DNA from 2 places in the Streptomyces sp. NBC_01498 genome. Region 2 is predicted to be linked to the other one. Evidence: riboswitches for the same ligand, from Rfam matches in the RefSeq annotation. Region 2 holds a riboswitch; the other holds the start of a gene.
The links. Region 2 has a riboswitch for cyclic di-AMP ahead of OG875_RS28085 (C40 family peptidase). Riboswitches for the same ligand answer to the same signal wherever they lie in the genome.

Region 1 (7,260 bases), 5.8 Mb from region 2:
GGACGTCGCCCCGCGCCTGCGTGAGCTGCGGCGCGGCCGGAGCCTCACCCTGGAGGCCGCCGCCGCGAGAGCCGGGCTCTCCCCGGCCCATCTCTCCCGGCTGGAAACCGGGCGCAGGCAGCCCTCGCTGCCCATGCTGCTCGGTCTGGCCCGCGTCTACGGTACGACGGTCTCCGAGCTGCTCGGAGAGGTGCCGCCCGAGTCCGACCCCGTGATCCGCGCGGCGCGCGCGGAACCCGTGGAGGCCGACGGCTGGACGTACCGCCGGGCGGGCAGCGCCTCCGGCCGGGCCATGCAGCCCCTGCGGGTGACCGTGCCGTACGGGGCGCAGGGCGACCTCGTCCGGGTCCATCCCGGCGAGGAGTGGATCCATGTCCTGGAGGGCCGGCTGAGGCTGGGCCTCGGGGACGGCGTCCATGTCCTCGGCCCCGGTGACAGCGCCCACTTCGACTCGACCACACCGCACCGGCTCGCGGCGGCCGGCCCCGGCGGCGCCGAGCTGCTGTTCGTACACACCCTGCTGACCAGTCCCGTCGCCGAGCTGTGCCTGCCGGGCGGGGCCCACCGCCGCTGACCTGCGGTCAGCCACCACCGGACCGAGAGAGGCCGTCACCATGCCCGACACGTCACCGAAGCAGGAGCAGGAGCAGGAGCAGGAGCAGGAGCAGGACCTGGTCCAGGTCCAGGAGCGGCGAGGTCGGGAGCGGGCGCCGCTGTCCGAGGCGCCCGCACCGTCCGCCGCCTGCGACATGTCGGCCACGCCCGACTCACCCGTTATGTCTGACTCGTCCGCCGCGCCCGCTCCGTCCGTCATGGACGAGGAGCGCAATTTCCCCCGGGGTCTCGCCATCCGGCTCTTCGCCTACCTGGTCGCGGGCCATGTCCTGGCCGGCTTCCTCTATCTGCTCTTCGAGGCGGGCGCCAAAGGCCGGTAGGCCCTGTCCGGCGCCCGCCCGGGGCCGTACTACCCCTCGTCGACCAGGCGTGCCCGCAGCCGTTCGCGCCGCTCGTCCGTCAGCCCCAGCCCGTCCGCGAGGTAGCGGTCGATGCTGCCCCACGTCTCCTCCATCGTCGTGAACGCCGTTTCGAGATACACGGCACGCGCGTCGAAGAGGGGCGCCAGCAGTTCGAGCACCTCCGGCGACGTTCCCTCGGGCGACGGGTCGCCGCGGCGCACCAGATACCGGCGGGCCGGGGCGTTGGACTTCAGATAGTCGGCCTCGATCGCGTCCCGCTCCACGCCCACGGCGAGCAGCGACACCGCGACCGAGAGTCCGGCCCGGTCCTTGCCCGCCGCGCAGTGCATCAGCGCGGGCAGGCTCTCCTCCGCCAGCGCGTGCAGCACACGCCGGTGCTCGGCGGTGCGGTCCAGAATGATGGAACGGTACGAAGCGGTCATCCGGGACACCCCTTTGCCGTCCGCGAGGATGGACCGCAGCTGGTCGAGATCCCCGTGGCGGACCATCTTCCAGAACTCCGTGCCGTCGGCCGGGTCGGTGAGCGGGATGTTCACATTGCGTACGCCGGCCAGTTCGACGTCCAGGCCGTCGAGCTTCTGGTCGGCCGCGTTGCGGAAGTCGAAGATCGTATGCAGCCCCAGCGACGTGAGGAACGCTCTGTCCTCGGCGGTGGCATGGGCGAGGTGGCCGCTGCGGAAGAGCCGTCCGTACCGTACGCGCCGCCCGTCGACCGTGGGCAGACCGCCCACGTCGCGGAAGTTGCGTACCCCGGCCAGAACGGGCTCGGCCGACGGGATCTGCTGCGGCACCTCGTGCGTCACGTGAGCTCCTCCGCGTCTCCGGACGGCGCTGGTCGCCGACCTGTCGCGCTCCGACTTTACGACATGGGCACCCATCGAATAGTCGTACTAAAGGGTTTCTGGTCGTAATGCCGGATTGTGAGTAACACGCCCAGGAAGAAGGGGAGATGGAGGGAAATAGTCGTCCGTGGGTGAGCAGGATCTCATCCGTGACGGTGTGTGGCCGTGCCCGGCCGGGGGAGGCCGAGGGAATCGGTGCGACGCACGGAATTCACCGGTCCGTTTCCACGCAGGGTGACCGGTTCCGGCGGCCGGTATTCGCGGCACTGATTGCCGGAGCAAAGCAACGGGTTGTCCGCGCCGGTCCGCCCGGCTTAACGTCACCGCAATCCGAACGGACCGCCGAATCCTGCCGCCGTTCGGAATCCGCATCCATCCAGCACCCATTCACGTGTGGCAGGAGCGGGGGACCCAGGTAGTACGCCGTTCCGGAGAATCGGGACGGCTCGGGGTGAAGCCGCGTCAACGCGCGGCCGGGCATCTCCAGTCCGAACCCGACAGCTCACCTCGCAGGCGCCGGAGAGGAATTCGCCATGCCCGCAAAGGGTAAGCACCGCCGTCCGAGGAACAACCCGATAGTGCGTGGATTCGTCGTCGCCGGAACGGGCGGCGCGGCCCTCGCTATTCCGCTCGTGGGCGCCACGGGTGCCCACGCCGCCGAGCAGACCGGTGCCCCGTCGTCCGTCACCGCCGCGTCCGCCGCCTCCGTCGCGCACACGGCCGCCGCTCCCGCCGGGCAGCGGGCCGGGACCAAGCGCGGGTCCGTCTACACGGTGAAGCCGGGGGACTACCTCGCCAGAATCGCCCAGACGCACCACGTCCGGGGCGGCTGGCACACGCTCTACGAGGACAACCGCGAGGCCGTCGGCGACAACCCGTCGCTGATCCACCCGGGCCTCAAGCTCACCATCGGCGCCCAGGCCAAGGCGACGGCCGGGGGCCGTGCCGACGGCGCCGCGAAGAAGAAGGCCGCGCCCGCCAAGCCCGCCCCGGCGAAGCCCGCGCCCGCTCGGCCCGCCCCGAAGGCCGACACCGCCGCCGACACCGCCCCTGACACCACGGCCGCGCAGCCCGCCGCGCCGAGCGCCGCGTCCGGCTACACGGCCCCCGTCGACGGCGCCGCCATCACCACCCAGTACCGCGCGTCCGGCAGCAGTTGGGCCAGCGGCTACCACACCGGCGTCGACTTCGCGGTCGGCACCGGCACCACCGTCAAGGCGGTCGCCCCCGGCACCGTCGTCTCGGCGGGCTGGGCCGGGTCGTACGGCAACGAGGTCGTCATCCGGCACGACGACGGCCAGTACTCGCAGTACGGCCATCTCTCCTCGATCTCCGTGTCGGCGGGCCAGAGTGTCGGCGCCGGTGACCAGATCGGTCTCTCCGGTTCCACCGGCAATTCCACCGGTCCGCACCTGCACTTCGAGATCCGCACCGGCCCGGGATACGGCTCCGACGTCGACCCGCTGGCGTATCTGCGCGAGCACGGCGTTTCTCTCTGACGCCTTTCTCTCCCCGGTCCCGACCGCAATCGGATTCACCGGAATCGGCTCCGCCGCAATCGGATCCACCGGAATCAGCCGTCGGCCGGCACCCCCGTGTGCCGGCCGACGGCTGTTCGTCCTTTCCCGGTGGAAATAACTCCGGACCCGATGTCGCTCGCGCGTCACCGAACCACCGGGAAAGGAAGGGACATCGGCCCGGTCGGCGGCGCCGCCGGTATCCGTTCCAGGACGCCGCCCGCGAAGACGTCGTACAACGGCAGTGTCTCCAGATGGACATAGCCGATGTGGCAGTCGCACGTCGTGAGCGGGCAGGGGCGCGGCCGGAGAGCCTCACGGTAGGAACCGTCGTACAGATTGCCCAACTCGGCCGGGACGAAGTGGCACCGGCGGACCCTGCCCTCGCCGTCCACCGAGATCACCGACTCGCCCGTGCGGCAGGGCAGCCCCGCCGACGAGTGCGGGTGGCGGCTGAACGGGAACAGCGGGTCGAGCGCGGTCCACTCCGCCGCCTCCTCGTCCGAGTACCCGCGTCCCTCGGCCGCGTTGACCCACAGATACACCTGGCCGGGGAGGTCGGCGCGGAGTCGGCGCGCCTGGTCCAGATGGTCCGGGAAACCCACCACACCCACACTGAACCGGACTCCCCCGCCTTCCAGTTCACGGCACTTGGCGAGGAAACGGTCGTACGGTGTCTGGCCCGGGTGATACGTGCACCACAGGGCCACCTTCGCGGGGTCGGCCGCCTTCAGCCAGTCGACGCGGCAGCTCAGATTCGTCTGGATGGCGACCCGGGCGACCTGCGGCAGATGCGACAGCTCGGTCAGCGCCCGCCGGTACCAGGAGCGGGTGAGCCCCTCGCCCCACGGGGTGAACAGGACCGACAGCCGGTCGTCCGTCCGCCCGGCCACCCACGCCGTGAAGCGTTCCAGCGCCGCCCGGTCCGCGCGCAACTGGTCCGGGCTGTCACGGCGCTTGGCAAACGGGCAGTAGGGACAGTCGTAGTCGCAGGAGGCGAGCGGGCCCCGGTAGAGGATCGTCAGGTCCACGTCGGTCTCACTTCAGTTCGTACGAGGCCATCGCGGCCCGGACGGCGGGGGAGAACAGGGCGGGGCCCAGCGCGTCCGAGTGGGCGAGCCCCTCGGGCGAGAGACGCAGCAGATCCGGACCGGCGCCCGTGTCGAGCCAGCCCAGATCCGCGAAACGCGTCAGCTCGGCGGGGAAGTCCTCCTCCGGACGGGTGCCGAACCGCGCCCGGTACGCCTCCCGTGCCATGCCCTCGGCCTGGAGCAGCGACTGGAGGAGATGGCGCCGGCGCGCCTCGCCGATGTCGACGGCGCGGCCCACCTCGGCCCGCGCGAAGTCCTCCGTGGTCGTGGTCGTGTACGCGTCGATAAGAGTGCGTATCTCCCGCATCCCGACCGCGTAGTCGAAGGAGTAGTGCAGATCCGCCGTGTACGAGCGCGCCCCGCAGCCGAGGCCGATCATGCCGTCCGTCTGGCACGCGTAGTCGTCCGCCCCCTCGTGCGGCGCACCGGGCAGGCGGAACATCCGCATCGACACCTGCTCGTAGCCCCGCGCGAGGAGATGGTCCCGGCCCCGCCGGTACAGATCGAGCCGCTGCGCGTCCCACTCCGTCTCACTGGCGTGCGCGCGCCGCCCGAGCGGGGTGAGCGGGCGGGCGTACAGCGGGTAGAGATACAGCTCCTCCGGGCGCCAGGCGAGCGCCGCGTCGAGCGAGTACCGCCAGGACTCCGGGGTCTGCCCGTCGATGCCGTAGATGAGGTCGATGTTCAGGACCGGGACGCCCGCGTCCCGGATCCGGCCCAGGGCGGCCTCCACGTCGGACCGGTGCTGCGGGCGCACCGCCGCCCGCGCCTCCTCCTCGACGAAGCTCTGCACCCCGATGCTCAGCCGGGTGGCCCCGCGCCCGGCCAGGACCGACAACCGGTCGGCCGTCGCGGTCGACGGTGACGTCTCCACGGAGAGCGGGACGGACCGCAGGTCGGCGCCCATCCGCTTCTCGGCGATGTCGCACAGCCGCTCCAGCTCACCGGCCGTCAGGAAGGTGGGCGTGCCGCCGCCGAACGCTCCCGCCGCGAACCGCACCCCGCCGCCCGCCGCGCCGTTCGCGTGGAGTGCGTCGGCCACGGCGGTCGCCTGCCGGTCCAGCGCGTCGAGGTAACGGGTCGTCAGCTCGTCGGGCGCGCCGATCCGCGTGAAGAGATTGCAGAAGCCGCAGCGCACCTCGCAGAACGGTATGTGCAGATACAGCGAGAGCGCGTCCTTGCGTTCCCCGGCCCACAACTCGCTCAGGGCGGGCCGGTCGGGCAGCGGGCGGTACGCGGTCTTGTGCGGATAGGCGTAGACGTAACTCTCGTACGGACGCGGTGCGTTGACAACGGACAGGTGGGTCGACTCGGTCGTCATCGGGCTGCCCCCGGCTCCAGGAAGAAATGGGCGTACGGCACGGTCCAGACGGACTCGTGGCCCAGGCGGTGGCCCGACCAGCCGTCGTCGCCGTAGGCCGTGCCATGGTCGGAACAGACGATGGTGAAGCAGCGGCGGCGGCTGCTCGCGGCGGCGAACAGCCGGCCGATGTGCCGGTCCACGTACTCCAGCGCGGCGGCGTGCGTCTCCCGCGAGTCGCCCGCCTCCCGGGTGGCGCCGGGCAGATGGAACCAGTTCGGCTGATGCAGCGACGGCACGTTGACGAAGAGGAACAGCCGCTGACCGGTGGGGAGTCCGGCCACGACCTTCTCCGCGCGGGCCACCTGGGACTCGAACGATCTCGGCGAAGCCACGCCGAACTCCGGCTCCCAGTGGCTCTCCTGGAACATCCCCGGCAGTACGGACCCGAGCGGGCCCCGCTTGTTGAAGAAGCCGACACCCCCGACGCACACCGTGCGGTACCCGGCGTCCGCGAGTCCCGACACCAGATCGGGCGTGTCGAAGACGAACGTCCTCGCCGCCGTGGACTCGCTCCCCTCGAACCGGGCGGCGAACAGCCGGGGGTGCGGCCCCTGCCGGGCCGGTGTCGGCAGGAATCCGGCGAACATCGCCTGGTGCGAGGCGTAGGTGAAGCTGCCGGGGGCGTGCCGCTTCTCCCAGCGCCCGCCGGGGAGATGACGGGTGAGGTTCGGCAGTCGGCCCGCGGCGGCCAGCTCGGCGGCCACGTCGTACCGCAGCGTGTCCAGCGTGATCAGCAACAGGTCGTCACGGCCGACGACCTGTGCCATGTCGGGCGGCTCCGGGACCGCTTCCGCCTCGCCGGTGACCGCGGGGGCCGCGACATCGGGACTCGTGGCTACGGGACCCGTCGCCACGGGACCGGCGGCCTCGGGACCTGAACCCCGGGCCCGCGTGGCATCAGACGCGCGCATCGTGTCCCTCCTCCGCCCTCGTGGCCCCGGCAAGCGGCGAACGTGGGAACACCCGTGGCAGGGCGGCGAGTTGTGCCCCGTAGGTGTCCAGGCCCTCCGCGCCACTGCCGGGCAGCCCGGTGAGACCGGGCAGCAGATCACCGAAGGCGTTGACCTCACCGACGGCGAACCTGCGCCAGCCGGTCGCGGGCAGCAGGTCAACGCCCACGCAGTGCGTGCCGGGGAAGCACGCGGCGGCCCGTTCGCAGACGTCCAGCGCGGCGGACCAGCTCCCGGCGCCGCCGGCCCGCTCCACCGCGTCCCGTACCGCGTCCAGATCGCCGCGTGCCCCGCCGAGATGCAGATTGGTCATGGGCGACGAACTGGTCCGTACGACGGCGTGCGTCGCCCGGCCCGCGACGACCACCACCCGCAGATCGGCCGCCCGGCCGCGCTGCGTGGCCTTCGGCAGCCACCGTTCGACATGCAGCCCGTCCGGGGCCAGCGCGTCGACGATCGCCGCCACCTCGGGCTCGCTCGTCAGCCGCCGCACCCGCAGCGAGTTGAACAGCCGCCCGGC
Region 2 (7,260 bases):
CCCCCGCCACGTCCGGCAGATCCGCCAGGTTGCAGCGTGCCGCCAGGTCCGGCGCGGCGGGCCACGCGCCGATCACCACCCCCAGCGCGTCGAGCCCGCGCGCCCGGAGCGCCTCGGTCGTCAGGGCGGTCGCGTTGAGGGTGCCGAGCCCGGCGGGCGCCACCACCAGCACCGGGGCGCCCAGCAGCCGGGCGGCGTCCGCGAGGGTGCCGCCCGCGGCGTCGAACCGGACCAGCAGCCCGCCCGCGCCCTCGACCAGCACCAGATCGTGCTCGGTGGCCAGTTTCCCGGCCGCCTCGGCGATCTCCTCGGGCCGTACGGGCGGCAGAGCGGCCCGCGCGGCGGCTGTCGCGGGCGCCAACGGCTCCGGGAACCGGGCCAGTTCGACGGCCGTGACCGCGCCCGCCAGGCGCGTCACCTCGGCCGTGTCACCGGGCTCACCGGGGCCGACACCGGTCTGCGCGGGCTTCAGCACCGCGACCGTACGGCCTCCGGCCAGCGCCAGTGCCGCCACGGCCGCCGTGACGACGGTCTTGCCGATCTCCGTCCCCGTCCCGGAGACGATCACCACCGGCATCTCAGCCCTCCCGCGCCGCCGCCGTCACCGCGCGGCAGATCCGCGCGACGTCGGCGTCGTCCGTCACATAGGGCGGCATCGTGTAGACGAGGTCGCGGAACGGCCGCAGCCACACGCCCTCCCGCACCGCCGCCCGGGTCGCCGCCGCCATGTCCACCTCACGGTCGAGTTGCACGACCCCGATCGCGCCGAGGACCCGCACGTCCTTCACCCCGGGCAGCGACGTGGTCTCCGCGAGTCCGTCGCGCAGCCCCGCCCCGATCCGTTGCACCTCGCCCCGCCAGTCCTGGCCGAGCAGCAGGTCGATCGAGGCGCACGCCACGGCCGAGGCCAGCGGATTGCCCATGAAGGTGGGTCCGTGGGCGAGGACCGGAACCTCGCCGCGTGAGATGCCGTCGGCCACCTCCGAGGTGCACAGCGTCGCGCCCATCGTGAGATAACCACCGGTCAGCGCCTTGCCCACGCACATCACATCGGGGGAGATCCCGGCGTGCTCCGCCGCGAACAGCTCGCCCGTACGTCCGAAGCCGGTGGCGATCTCGTCGAGGATCAGCAGCACGCCGTACTCGTCGCACGCCTCGCGCAGTACCCGCACATACGCGGGGGAGTGGAAGCGCATGCCGCCCGCGCCCTGCACGACCGGCTCCACGATCACCGCGGCCAGTTCGTCCGCGTGGCGCGCGACGAGACCGCGCAGCTGGTCCGCGTACGTCTCGCTGTACGGCTCGAAGCCGTCGGGCGGCGCGTCGGCGAAGAGCTGGCGCGGCAGCAGCCCCGACCAGAGCCCGTGCATCCCGCCCTCGGGGTCGCACACCGACATGGGCTGCCAGGTGTCCCCGTGGTAGCCGCCGCGCCAGGTCAGCAGCCGCCGTTTGGCCGGGCGGCCGAGCGAACGCCAGTACTGGAGGCACATCTTGACCGCGACCTCCACCGCCACCGAACCGGAGTCGGCGAGGAAGACGTGCCGCAGCGGTTCCGGGGTGATCTCCACGAGCCGGGCCGCGAGCCGCACGGCGGGCTCATGGGTGAGCCCGCCGAACATCACATGGCTCATCCGGGCGAGCTGGGCGTGCGCCGCCTCGTTGAGGACGGGGTGGTTGTAGCCGTGCACCGCGGACCACCAGGACGCCATGCCGTCGACCAACTCGCGCTGCCCGTGCGCCGGTTCGGCGAGCCGGAGCCGTACGCCCGAGGCGGACTCCACGACCAGCGGGTCGGTGCGGCCGGGCATCGGGCCGTACGGATGCCAGACATGGGCCCGGTCGAGCGCCAGCAGTTCCTCCGGCGCGAGGGCGGCCCGCCCGGACAGGCCGGACGGGTCCGCCGCCCGGGTGTCAGGCATTGGGCGCCAGATCCGTCCCGGCTCCCCGGCGCCGTACGGTCACCAGATCCGTACGGGCCCCGCCGCTCTCCGCCCGGTCGGCCGGCTGCTCCTCGTCGGCCTCCGCCGGGCCGCACGCGCTCGCGCATCCGTCGCTCCGGTGCGCGGGCAGCGTCCGCGTGCCCGCGCCCTCTACCTCGAAACCGGCGTCCGCGATCATCTCCAGGTCCGCCTTGCCCTCCTGGCCCTCACTGGTGAGGTAGTCGCCGAGGAAGATCGAGTTGACCAGGTGCAGCGCCAGCGGCTGCATCGACCGCAGATGCACCTCGCGCCCGCCCGCGAGCCGCACCTCCACGTCGGGGCAGACGAACCGCACCATCGCCAGGATGCGCAGCGCCCGCTGCGGCGTCAGGTTCCACTCCCCGGCCAGCGGCGTGCCCTCGAACGGGATCAGGAAGTTGACCGGCACCGAGTCCGGGTCCAGCTCCCGCAGCGCGAACACCACGTCCACCAGGTCGGCGTCGCTCTCGCCCATGCCCGCGATCAGCCCCGAACAGGCCGACAGGCCCGCGCCCCGCGCGTGCCGGACGGTCTCCACCCGGTCCGCGTAGGTGTGGGTGGTGGTGATGTCGCCGTAGGTGGCCTCGGAGGTGTTGAGGTTGTGGTTGTACGCGTCGGCGCCGGCCTCCTTCAGCCGCTCCGCCTGACCGTCCGAGAGCAGCCCCAGACAGGCGCAGACCTCGACCTCCGGGTCCTGTTCCTTGATCGCGCCGATCGTCCGCGAGACCCGGTCGATGTCCCGGTCCGTCGGGCCCCGGCCGCTCGCCACCAGACAGACCCGCTTCGCGCCGCCCGCCACCCCGGCCGCCGCCGCCTTCGTCGCCTCGTCGGGCTTGAGCCAGGTGTACTTGAGGATCTCGGCCTTGGACCCCAGCCGCTGCGAGCAGTAGGAGCAGTCCTCGGGGCAGAGCCCGGACTTCAGGTTGACCAGGTAGTTCAGCTTGACCCGCCGCCCGAACCACTGGCGGCGCACCTTTCCGGCCGCGGCCACCACGTCGAGCAGCTCGTCGTCGGACGTCGCCAGTACGGCGAGCGCCTCCTCGCGCGACGGCGCCTCGCGCCGAAGGCCCTTGTCCACCAGTGTGTTCAGCAGGTCCATGGCGCCGATCCTGTCCTACGGCGCGGTCCCGGGCCAAGAATGAATCCCACAAGACGCCCCCGTCCCGGTGTGTGGATGACCACACCCGGACCGCGCCGACGTGCGGTTAGGGTCGGTGGGCCGTCGACACCAGGACCCGAGCGGAAGGACCCGAGCCGTGCCCTCTTCCGAGCCGTCGGCGCAGCGCGAGGCGTCCGTGCCGGGCGAGCGGCCCGCGCCGCCCGAGCGCTCCGCGCCCGGCGACCCGTCCGCGTCGTCCACGCCACCGGACCCGTTCGGCTGGATCGACGACGAGGCGCAAAGGCGCGAGCGGTCCGGACTCGTCCGCACCCTGCGGCCCCGCGCCGCCGGTTCCGCCCTCCTGGACCTGGCGAGCAACGACTACCTCGGCCTCACCCACCACCCGGTGACGACACGCGCGGCGGCCGACGCGGCACACCGCTGGGGCGCGGGCGCCACCGGCTCCCGGCTCGTCACCGGAACGACCGCGCTCCACACCGAACTGGAGCGTGAACTGGCCGACTTCTGCGGTTTCGAGGCGGCGCTCGTCCTGTCGTCCGGATACGCCGCGAACCTCGCCGCCCTCACCGCACTGACCGCGCGCGGCTCGCTCGTCGTGTCGGACGCCGCCAACCACGCCTCCATCGTGGACGGTTGCCGGCTCTCCCGCGCCGAGACCGTGGTCGTCCCGCACGCGGACCCCCCGGCCGTGGACAAGACCCTCGAAGCGCACCCGGGCGTCCGGGCCCTGGCCGTCAGCGACTCGGTGTTCTCGGTGGACGGCGACGCGGCGCCGCTCGCCCGGCTCGCCGAGGTGTGCCGTACCCGGGGCGCCGCGCTGCTCGTGGACGACGCGCACGGACTCGGCGTGCTCGGCGAGGGCGGGCGCGGCGCCGTGCACGCGGCGGGCCTCGCGGGCGATCCGGGCACCGTGGCCACCCTCACGCTCTCCAAGGCGCTGGGCAGTCAGGGCGGCGCGGTGCTCGGCCCGGCGCGGGTGATCGACCAACTGGTCAACACGGCACGGTCGTTCATCTTCGACACCGGACTCGCGCCCGCCTCGGCCGGCGCCGCGCTGGCGAGTCTGCGGCTGCTGCGCGAGGACCCGTCGCTGGCGGTGCGGGCCCGCGCCGTCGCGCACGCGCTGCACCGGGGGCTGACCGCGGCGGGGCTGACCGCCGTACGCCCGGACGCCGCCGTCGTCTCCGTACGGGCCCCCTCACCCGGCGCGGCGGTGCGCTGGGCCGCCGACTGCCGGGCGGCCGGGCTGGTGGTGGGCTGCTTCCGGCCGCCGTCGGTGCCCGACGGGATCTCCCGCATCAGGCTCACCGCCCGCGCCGACCTGACGGACGCGCAGATCGGGGAGGCGCTGGCCACGATCGTCGCGACCGCCCCCGCCGACGCACGGGCGCACGCCCGCTGACCGCCCGGCGCACGCCACCACGCGGGCGCCTCCCCTCTCGGCCGCGGACACCCGGAACTTGAGCGTGTTCACATCCGGTCTCTCGTCGCAGAGTTCACCGCTTAGAGCGACAGAGGGGGTCAAATCCCGGCGGATCACCCCTCCCGGGGCCGCCGTTGATGGCAGTGTGGCGCGCAGCGCAATCCGGGGACGTACCCGCGGGCATCAGCCATAGGCCGGTCTGCGTCCCGGTGGGAAGGGGCAGCGTCGCCATGGCAGACCATCAGGAAGCATCCGTCACCCTGCCGAGCGATCCGGTTTCGGTACGCCAGGCGCGCGGACATGTCGCGCGTGTGCTCGCCGAGTGGGGGCTGCCGGACGGCTCCGACACCGCCGAAACGGTTCGCCTCATCCTCTCGGAACTCGCGACCAACGCCGTGCAGCACACCTTCGGCAGGTCGCCGGTCTTCACGGTCGACCTCCGGCTGGAGCGCGACGAGTGGCTGCGCCTCGGCGTCACCGACAGCCACCCCCGGTGGCCGCGCCGGCTCCCGGCCGACGGCCGGCAGGACCACGGCCGCGGCATGGTCATCGTCCGGTCGCTGACCGCCGAGTACGGCGGCGGACTGGTCATCACACCCACCGAGGACGGCGGCAAGACGGTCTGGGTCACCCTGCCCTGGCCGTCGCCCCGGACCCGGGACTGAGCGGACCCGGCGGCGACGGGGCGCCGCCGCGGGCGGACGGCGGCGGTGGCCGGGTGGCGGCGGCGGTCGTCACCGGACCCGGCCGTACCGCACGCCCTTGGACCAGATGCGCTCCAGCCGCACCACCTGACCGGTCTTCGGGGAATGCCAGATCCTGCCCTTCCCGGCGTAGATCCCCACGTGGTAGACGCTGCCTCTGTAGTGGAAGAACACCAGGTCACCCTTTTTGCGGCCGGAGGCGGAGACCCGGCGGGTCTTGTTGTACTGCTGCTGCGCCGTGCGCGGCAGCTTCTTGCCGGCCTTCTTGTACGAGAACTGCGTCAGGCCCGAACAGTCGAACCGGTGCGGGCCGGTCGCCCCGTACTTGTACGGGGAGCCCTTCTTGGAAGCGGCCACGTTCAGCGCCTTGGAGGCGGCGGGCAGGGCGTGGGCCTCGGGCACGGCGGCGGGCGCCAGCATCGCGCCGCCGACGGCGGCGAGGAGGACCGAGGCGGTACCGGCCCGGGAGAGCAGCGACGGGACATGTGTCTGCGCGGACATGCGCAACCCTTCGTCAGCCGCCTGTGAAGGATGACCTGTCGGGTTCGGACAGGCGAAGATGTCCGGTCGCGGCTGCGACTTCACCCCGAGGAGCCGTCCATGGTCGGACCGCCCCGAACTGCCCGGGTCCTCCACTCCTGCCGATCCACTCGTGTCGACCAGGCATCCGGAGCGGCGGCAGGACTCGGCGTCCACCCGGACCGCCCCGCCGAGGTGGCGGGGGCTTGTCGTCAGACGGATCTTGACGCGGCCTCAGCACATTTCCGAGTTGAAACGACGATATGTGATTCTCGTCACGCTTGACCTATTTGTGTAGATGCGCCCGATCCGGTGAACGCGGGAGAGGGCCGGTCGCACGCCGTACCTGCGGTGTCGTGGGGGGTTGCCGCCGGACGGCGGATTCCGGGCCGCAAGTCGCCGTCCGGATCGCGCCGGGCGGGTCGGTACGCCGAACGGGCAGCCGCGCGCCGCGCGGAGGGGCCCGCCCGGCGCGTGTCCTCAGCAGGTTCGCGTCAAGTCACCGTTCCGGGCGGCATGGTGACGCGCCGGGCCCTGCGCTCCCCGTCGAGTGCCCGGAGCGTACGGTCCAGGGTCGCCGTGTGCAGCTCCGTCTCGCCCCGCGCGTGCATCAGCGCCAGCGCGTCACGCAGGGCGGCGGCGCCCGCCACCAGCGCCTGGGCGGCGCGCAGCGCGCCGTACGTGTCGTCCGTGCGCGCGGGGTTGATCCGGCCGACCAGGTCCACGACCCGGAGGTAGGTGTCGACGACATCGCCCTCGGCGCGGGTCAGGGCGGGCAGCGGCGGCGGTTCCGGTGTCGGCATCGGCCGTTCACCCGGGGGTGTTGAGGCCGAGGGAGGCCCTGCGGTCCCGCGTGACCTCGTCCACCAGCCCGTACGCGACGGCGCCCGCCGCGTCGAAGACCGTGTCCCGGTCGATGTCGGCGTCGATCCGCTCGGCGCTCTGCCCGGTGTGCCGTACCAGGGCCCCCGCCATCAGGGCGCGCAGCCGCAGCAACTCCTCCGCGTGGAGGGCGAGGTCGGACGGCTGGCCGCGTACGGGCTCCTCGATTCCCGGCTGCTGGAGGACCACGCGCGCGCCGGGGAGCGCCATCCGCTTGCCCGGGGCGCCGGCGGCGAGCAGCACGGCGGCGGTCGACGCGGCCTGTCCGAGGCAGGTGGTCGACACGTCGCAGCCGACGACCCGCATCGTGTCGTAGACGGCCGTCATGGCGCTCAGCGGGCCGCCGGGGGAGTTGATGTAGAGCGCGATGTCCTGGTCCGGGGCGGTGTATTCGAGATTCAGCAGCTGGACGACCACATCGTTGGCCGCCGTGTCGTCCAGCGGGGTGCCGAGGAAGATGATCCGCCCCTCGAAGAGCTTGGAGTACGGGTCGAGGGAGCGGGTTCCGGTGCTGGTCCGCTCGGTGAACTCCGGCAGGACGTGGCGGGCGGCGGGGCGGTTCATGGCGTACCTCTCCTCGGACGCGGATGCCGGACGTGTCCCGGTCGTCCGTCCGTAAAAAATGTACAGGACGTACAGGTCGTAAGATGGCTG

Region 1: it holds a riboswitch for cyclic di-AMP, as region 2 does, so the genes downstream of both, OG875_RS03000 (LysM peptidoglycan-binding domain-containing M23 family metallopeptidase) here and OG875_RS28085 (C40 family peptidase) in region 2, are expected to answer to the same signal.

What each region holds. Positions count from the first base shown of each region.
Region 1 covers NZ_CP109598.1:789,265-796,524, reverse strand. The annotation lists gene OG875_RS03015 (helix-turn-helix domain-containing protein) at 1-574, shown strand, start outside; gene OG875_RS03010 (DUF6126 family protein) at 777-935, shown strand; gene OG875_RS03005 (tyrosine-protein phosphatase) at 965-1,768, opposite strand; cyclic di-AMP (ydaO/yuaA leader) riboswitch at 2,190-2,350, shown strand; gene OG875_RS03000 (LysM peptidoglycan-binding domain-containing M23 family metallopeptidase) at 2,353-3,318, shown strand; gene OG875_RS02995 (STM4011 family radical SAM protein) at 3,483-4,367, opposite strand; gene OG875_RS02990 (STM4012 family radical SAM protein) at 4,375-5,748, opposite strand; gene OG875_RS02985 (STM4013/SEN3800 family hydrolase) at 5,745-6,557, opposite strand; gene OG875_RS02980 (STM4014 family protein) at 6,688-7,260, opposite strand, start outside.
Region 2 covers NZ_CP109598.1:6,574,303-6,581,562, forward strand. The annotation lists gene bioD (dethiobiotin synthase) at 1-577, opposite strand, end outside; gene OG875_RS28065 (adenosylmethionine--8-amino-7-oxononanoate transaminase) at 579-1,919, opposite strand; gene bioB (biotin synthase BioB) at 1,912-3,057, opposite strand; gene OG875_RS28075 (8-amino-7-oxononanoate synthase) at 3,341-4,480, shown strand; gene OG875_RS28080 (ATP-binding protein) at 4,732-5,166, shown strand; gene OG875_RS28085 (C40 family peptidase) at 5,236-5,706, opposite strand; cyclic di-AMP (ydaO/yuaA leader) riboswitch at 5,710-5,881, opposite strand; gene OG875_RS28090 (hypothetical protein) at 6,219-6,527, opposite strand; gene OG875_RS28095 (ATP-dependent Clp protease proteolytic subunit) at 6,535-7,170, opposite strand.